DNA from 2 places in the Nonomuraea coxensis DSM 45129 genome. Region 2 is predicted to be linked to the other one. Evidence: riboswitches for the same ligand, from Rfam matches in the RefSeq annotation. Region 2 holds a riboswitch; the other holds the start of a gene.
What was found. Region 2 has a riboswitch for glycine ahead of gcvT (glycine cleavage system aminomethyltransferase GcvT). Riboswitches for the same ligand answer to the same signal wherever they lie in the genome.

Region 1: linked by a shared signal. The riboswitch ahead of gcvP (aminomethyl-transferring glycine dehydrogenase) and the one ahead of gcvT (glycine cleavage system aminomethyltransferase GcvT) in region 2 are both predicted to bind glycine.

What each region holds. Positions count from the first base shown of each region.
Region 1 covers NZ_CP068985.1:4,053,209-4,056,603, reverse strand. Annotated here, with positions in the region: gene gcvP (aminomethyl-transferring glycine dehydrogenase) at 1-2,088, opposite strand, end outside; glycine riboswitch at 2,258-2,358, opposite strand; gene Nocox_RS18945 (MerR family transcriptional regulator) at 2,408-3,028, opposite strand; gene Nocox_RS18940 (bifunctional nuclease family protein) at 3,176-3,395, opposite strand, start outside.
Region 2 covers NZ_CP068985.1:1,733,557-1,736,951, forward strand. Annotated here, with positions in the region: gene Nocox_RS08455 (L-serine ammonia-lyase) at 1-257, opposite strand, end outside; gene gcvH (glycine cleavage system protein GcvH) at 317-706, opposite strand; gene gcvT (glycine cleavage system aminomethyltransferase GcvT) at 703-1,788, opposite strand; glycine riboswitch at 1,823-1,917, opposite strand; glycine riboswitch at 1,918-2,015, opposite strand; gene Nocox_RS08470 (gamma-glutamyl-gamma-aminobutyrate hydrolase family protein) at 2,070-2,762, opposite strand; gene Nocox_RS08475 (3-oxoacyl-ACP reductase) at 2,775-3,395, opposite strand, start outside.

The DNA of each region.
Region 1 (3,395 bases), 2.3 Mb from region 2:
CCTGGCCAGCCCGACCAGGGCGTTGAGGTTGGCGCCGTCCACGTAGACCTGGCCGCCGGCCTCGTGCACCTTGGCGCAGATCTCGGTGATGCTCTCCTCGTACACGCCGTGGGTGGAGGGGTAGGTGACCATGATCGCGGCGAGCGCGTCGCGGTGCTTGGCGATCTTGGCGTCGAGGTCGGCGAGGTCCACGTTGCCGTCGGCGTCGCAGGCGACGACCACGACCCGCATGCCGGCCATGACGGCGCTGGCGGCGTTGGTGCCGTGCGCCGAGGACGGGATGAGGCAGACGTCGCGGCCGTTCTCGCCGTTGGCCCGGTGGTAGGCGCGGATGGCCAGCAGCCCGGCGAACTCGCCCTGCGAGCCGGCGTTGGGCTGCAGCGAGACCGCGTCGTAGCCGGTGACCTCGGCGAGCCAGCGCTCCAGCGTGCCGATCAGCTCCAGGTAGCCCTCGGCCTGCTCGACCGGCGCGTACGGGTGCACGCCCGCGAACTCCGGCCAGGTGATCGGCTCCATCTCGGTGCTGGCGTTGAGCTTCATCGTGCAGGAGCCGAGCGGGATCATCGACCGGTCGAGCGCGATGTCCTTGTCCTGGAGCCGGCGCAGGTAGCGCAGCATCGCGGTCTCGGAGCGGTGGCTGTGGAAGACCGGGTGGGTGAGGTAGCCGGACTCGCGCAGCAGCTCGGCGGGCAGCGCGTCGGCGGTGGCCTCGACGTCGACGTCCTGCCCTGGCACGCCGAACGCGGCCCAGACGGCGCGCAGCTCGGCCGCGCCGGTCTTCTCGTCGCAGGCGACCGAGACGTGGTCGTCGTCGGCCCGCCACAGGTTGACGCCGCGCTCGGCGGCGGCGGCGACCACCTCGGAGGCCCGTCCGGGCACCCGGACGAGGACGGTGTCGAAGAACGCGCCGTGCACGACCTCCAGCCCGCCCGCGCGCAGGCCCTCGGCGAGGGCGGCGGCGTGCCGGTGGGCGCGCAGCGCGATGCGGCGCAGGCCCTCGGGGCCGTGGTAGACGGCGTACATGCCGGCGATGACGGCCAGCAGCACCTGCGCGGTGCAGATGTTGCTGGTGGCCTTCTCGCGGCGGATGTGCTGCTCGCGGGTCTGCAGGGCGAGCCGGTAGGCGGGGTCGCCGTCGGCGTCCACGGACACGCCGACCAGCCGGCCGGGGAGCTGGCGCTGCAGGCCCTCGCGGACGGACATGTAGGCGGCGTGCGGGCCGCCGAAGCCGAACGGCACGCCGAAGCGCTGGGAGGAGCCGATCGCGATGTCGGCGCCCAGCTCGCCCGGCGCGGCCACGAGGGTGAGCGCGAGCAGGTCGGCGGCGGCCACGACGAGCGCCCCGGCCTCGTGCGCGGCGGCGGCCACGGCGCGGAAGTCGCGCAGCCGCCCGGAGGCGCCCGGGTACTGGACGAGCACGCCGAAGCACTCGGGCAGCGGGCTCCCGTCGAGCGGGTGCTCGGCGAGCTCGATGCCGAGCGGCTCGGCGCGGGTGGCGAGCACCCGCTTGGTCTGCGGCAGGGCGTCGGCGTCGACCACGAACACGTGGCTCTTGGAGCGGCCGGCGCGCCGGGCGAGGGTCATGGCCTCGGCGGCGGCGGTGGCCTCGTCGAGCAGGGACGCGCCGGCGACGGGGAGTCCGGTCAGGTCGGAGACGACGGTCTGGAAGTTGAGCAGCGCCTCCAGCCGCCCCTGCGAGATCTCCGGCTGGTACGGCGTGTACGCGGTGTACCAGCCCGGGTTCTCCAGCAGGTTGCGGCGGATCACCGCGGGCGTGACCGTGTCGTGGTAGCCGAGGCCGATCATGGAGGTGAGCACCCGGTTGCGGCCGGCCAGGGCGCGCAGTTCGGCGATCGCCTCGCTCTCGCCGACGGCGGCGGGCAGCGTGAGCCGGTCCTTGGCCCGGATGGCCTCGGGGACCGCCACGGCCACCAGGTCGGCGACGGACTCGAAGCCCACGGTCTCCAGCATGCGCTGCTGGTCGGCCTCGGACGGGCCGATGTGGCGGCCGGCGAACGGCGGCTCGGCCAGGGACGTGGGCGCGGACGGCGGCGGCGAAGCCGGCAGGGACTCTGACAGAGCGGTCATGGACGGTGCCTCCCGAGGCTTATGGAGACCGGCGCCGGGGCGCGGGCGGATGCCGGGTCTCCCCCTCTGTCAGCGCGGGCGTCACCGCGACCTGAGAGCTTCGCCTCGAACGGAGGCTTGCACCGTCGGTGAGGCGCGCCTGGCGGGCGTGCCTGCTTTCCAGAGTTGCCTCACCCGAGCGGTACCGGTTGCCTGAGAGATTCCGGGGAGGGTTGCTCCTTCGGCGCCCCAGGACCAGGTGGTGCCCGGGGACTCTCCCGCACGGGGTCGTCAGCCTTACCTGTCCTAGGTTACTACTCTGGACGTTACGGGCGAATTACTACCCCAGGCGCCGGGCACGGCGGCGCTGGGCGAGCTCGTCAGCGGGGTGGTCGGCCGGGACGTTGTCCTCGACCGCCGCGCGTTCCCCCGGCAGCTCCGCGAGGCTTCCCTCGACCTCACGCCAGACCCGGCCGAGCGCGATGCCGAACACGCCCTGGCCGCCCTGGAGGAGGTCTATCACCTCGTCGGCCGAGGTGCACTCGTAGACGCTGACGCCGTCGCTCATGAGCGTGATCTGCGCGAGGTCGGCGACCCCGCGGTCACGCAGGTGCTGCACGGCCGTGCGGATCTGCTGCAGCGACACCCCGGTGTCGAGGAGCCGCTTGACGACCTTGAGCACCAGGATGTCGCGGAAGCTGTAGAGCCGCTGGGAGCCCGAGCCGTGCGCGGCCCGGATGGTCGGCTCCACCAGGCCCGTCCGGGCCCAGTAGTCGAGCTGCCTGTAGGTGATGCCGGCCGCCGCACAGGCGGTGGGCCCGCGGTACCCGATGTCGTCCGGCACGGCCGCCGGACGCTCGTCGAAGAGCAGCCCCTGCTCCCCGGCACGCTGCCGCGCGTCCTCGCGCCGCACCGGATCTTCCTGGCCGGCCGTCTTTCCCTCGCCGCTGCTGACCGCCACGCGGACCTCCGGCTTTCTCTCATCCCGCGGCCCGATCTGGGGGTTCATATAGGGCGACCGCGGGTTTCACTTGCACCGTAGGACCGTGACCATGCTCAGTCAACGATCCGGCTCGGCGCGTCGTGAAGCGTAAATGCACCGAAATACCTACCCCGCCCTGCCAAAGTCCTCGGGAGTGATCGTGTCAAGGAACTCCCTGAACTTCTCCACCTCGTCCTCCTGGTCGTCCGGGATGACCACGCCGGCCTCCTGGACCACCTCCTCGCTGGCGAAGATGCGTGCTCCGGTGCGCAGGGCGAGCGCGATGGAGTCGGAGGGCCGCGCGCTCACCTCCACGCCGTTGGAGAACACCAGGTCGGCGAAGAAG
Region 2 (3,395 bases):
TCGTCGACGGTGTCGACGTCCACCAGCTCCGGCTTCTCGCCCGACAGGCCCAGCAGGACGGCCTTGTCGCTGCCGTGCCCCTTGCCGGTCAGGCCGAGCGAGCCGTAGAGGATCGCCTCGACGCGGGCCACCCGCTCCAGCAGGCCGTCCTCGTGCAGGCCCCGGGCGAACTTGTGCGCGGCCGCCATCGGGCCGCCCGTGTGGGAGCTGGAGGGCCCAATGCCGATCTTGAAGAGGTCGAAGACGCTGATCGCCATTGATGTGCGCCTTTCACTGGGACGGCGCCGGGGCCCCGGTGAGGGCCCCGGCGGGGAGATCAGGACTCGCCGGAGGTGAGGGCGGTGTACTCCTCGGGAGACAGCAGGTCCTCAGGCTCGCCCTCGATGCGCACCCGGAACATCCACCCTTCCCCGTAGGGGTCGCTGTTCACCAGGGACGGGTCGTCGGCCACGTTCTGGTTGACCTCGACCACCTCGCCGCCGACGGGCGCGTAGATCTCGCTGACGGACTTGGTGGACTCCACCTCGCCGACCGAGTCGCCGGCCTCGACGTTCGCGCCGACCTCGGGGAGCTGCACGAAGACGACGTCACCCAGGGCCTCGGCGGCGAACTCGGTGATGCCCACGGTGATGGTCAGGCCGTCGTCCAGCCCGGCCACCCACTCGTGTTCCTTGGTGTAGCTCAGCTCGTCAGGGATGTTGCTCACTTCTTCCTCCTGTAAAAGGGCAGCTCTACGAGGTCCACGGGTTCTTGGCTGCCCCGGATGTCCACTGCCAGGCCTTCGCTCGCGCCGGCGTCGACGTAGGCCATCGCGATGGGCTTGCCCAGGGTCTGGGAAGGCGCGCCGCTGGTGACCTCGCCGACGACGGCGCCGTCCCGCGTCACCGGGTAGCCGTGCCTCGGCACCCGGCGGCCCCGCGCGACCAGGCCGACGAGGCGGCGGCGTGGCTGGTCGTCCTTGACCGCCTCCAGCGCCGCCCGTCCGACGAAGTCGCCGGGCTTGTCGAATTTCACCACTCTGCCCAGTCCCGCGTCGAACGGGGTCAGCTCCGCGCCGAGCTCGTTGCCGTACAGCGGCATGCCGGCCTCCAGCCGGAGCGTGTCGCGGGCGGACAGGCCCGCGGGCGCGAGGCCGTACGGCTCCCCGGCGGCGGTGAGCGCGGCCCAGAGCGGCACGGCGTCCTGGTTCGCGACGAAGAGCTCGAAGCCGTCCTCGCCGGTGTAGCCGGTGCGGGCGATCAGCGCCTCGCGGCCGTCGACCAGGGCGGGCAGGCCGGCGTAGTACTTGAGCCCGGCGAGGTCGGCGTCGGTCAGCGTGGCCAGGATCTCCTGCGCGCGCGGGCCCTGGACGGCGATGAGGGCGTAGCGGTCGGAGCGGTCCTCGACGGCCGCGTCGTACGCTTTGGCCCGCTCCTGGAGTTCCTGGGCGACCTTGAGGTAGTTCGAGGCGTTGGCGACCACCATGAACTCCTCGTCCCCGAGCCGGTAGACGATGAGGTCGTCGAGCACCCCGCCCCGCTCGTCGACGATCATGGTGTAGCGGGCCCGGCCGGTCGCGAGCGCGGACAGGTGGCCGACCAGCGCGTAGTCCAGGGCCTCGGCGGCCTGGGAGCCGGTCACGAAGATCTCGCCCATGTGGGAGAGGTCAAACAGCCCGGCGGCCTCGCGCACGGCCTTGTGCTCGGCGGACTCGCTGCCGTACCGGAGGGGCATGAGCCAGCCGGCGAAGTCGGTGAGGGTGGCGCCCAGGCTCTCGTGGACGTCGCGTAGCGGTGTCGGTCGGGACATGTGTCGCACCTCAGGACAGGAGTGGATGCCAGCATCCTCCCCCTCTGTCATCGATGCCTGAGAGCTTCGCCCGATTTTTGCCGGACTTTCACCTTCGGCGAGGCCAAGAGCCTGCTTTCCAGAGGCCACCTCGTCCGTGCGGTCCTTTGCCTTGAGAGGTTCGCGGGGAGGGCTTGCTCCTTCAGGGACTCTGACCGGCTGTCAGAGTGCTCTCCCGCACGGTGTCGACGGTGATGCCCGCCAGCCTAGTGCCGGTACGGGGCATTTGTCGCCTACGGGTCTCAGCAGGCCGCGACCAGCGCCTCGAACACCGCGCCGTCCTCGGCCTCCTCCGGATGCCACTGCACGGCCATCGCGAACGACGCCGACTCCAGCTCCACCGCCTCGACCGTGCCGTCCCCGGCGGTCGCGGTCACCGTCAGGCCGGGAGCGAGCCGGTCCACGGCCTGGTGGTGGTAGTGCGGGACCGTCACCGGCTCCGCGCCGAGCGCCTTCGCCAGGCGGCTGCCGGGCACCGGCGTCACCGGCAGGTGGCCGAACACGCCCGGCCCCGGCGCGTGCCCCGTGTGCCCTGCCACGTCCGGCAGGTGCTGGTGGAGGGTGCCGCCGAGGGCCACGTTGAGCACCTGGAGGCCCCGGCAGACCCCCAGGTAGGGAAGCCCGGCGTCCAGCGCCCGCGCCAGCAGCGCGAACTCCGCCTCGTCGCGGAAGCCGCGCACGTAGCCGGTGCGCTCGTGCGGCCGCGCGCCGTACCTGGCCGGGTCGATGTCGCCGCCACCGGCGAGGACGAGCCCGTCGAGACCGCGCAGCGCCCCGGCGGGCTCGCCGGCCGGCGGCAGCACGACGGGCTGGCCGCCGGCCCGCACGACCTGCTCGACGTACATGTACGGCAGCAGCGCCACGCTCACGTCCGTCCAGACCGTGAACGTGGCGGGCTCCACGTAGGAGGTGATCCCGATCAACGGGCGACGCACGACGAGCTCCCCCTAGAGCGGCGTCACGTAGGCGCCGCTGATGCCGCCGTCCACCAGGAACTGGCTGGCCGTGATGAACGAGGAGTCGTCGCTGGCCAGGAACGCCACGGCCGCCGCGATCTCCGACGCCTCGGCGAAGCGCCCGAGCGGCACGTGCACCAGCCGCCGCTGCGCCCGCTCCGGGTCCTTGGCGAACAGCTCCTGGAGCAGCGGCGTGTTCACCGGCCCCGGGCAGAGCGCGTTGACCCTGATCCCCTCGCGGGCGAACTGCACGCCGAGCTCCCGCGACATCGCCAGCACCCCGCCCTTGGAGGCGGTGTAGGAGATCTGCGAGGTCGCCGAGCCCATCACGGCCACGAACGACGCGGTGTTGATGATCGAGCCCTTGCCCTGCCGCCGCATGTACGGGATCGCGTGCTTGCAGCACAGGTAGACGCTCGTGAGGTTGACCTCCTGGACCCGGCGCCAGGCGTCGAGCCCGGTCTCCAGGATGGAGTCGTCGTCGGGCGGCGAGATGCCGGCGTTGTTGAAGGCGACGTCCACGCTGCCGTAGGTCTCGTGGGCCGTCGCGAACACCCGCTCGACGTCGTCCTCGCGGGTCACGTCCGCCGCCACGAACAGGCCGCCGACCTC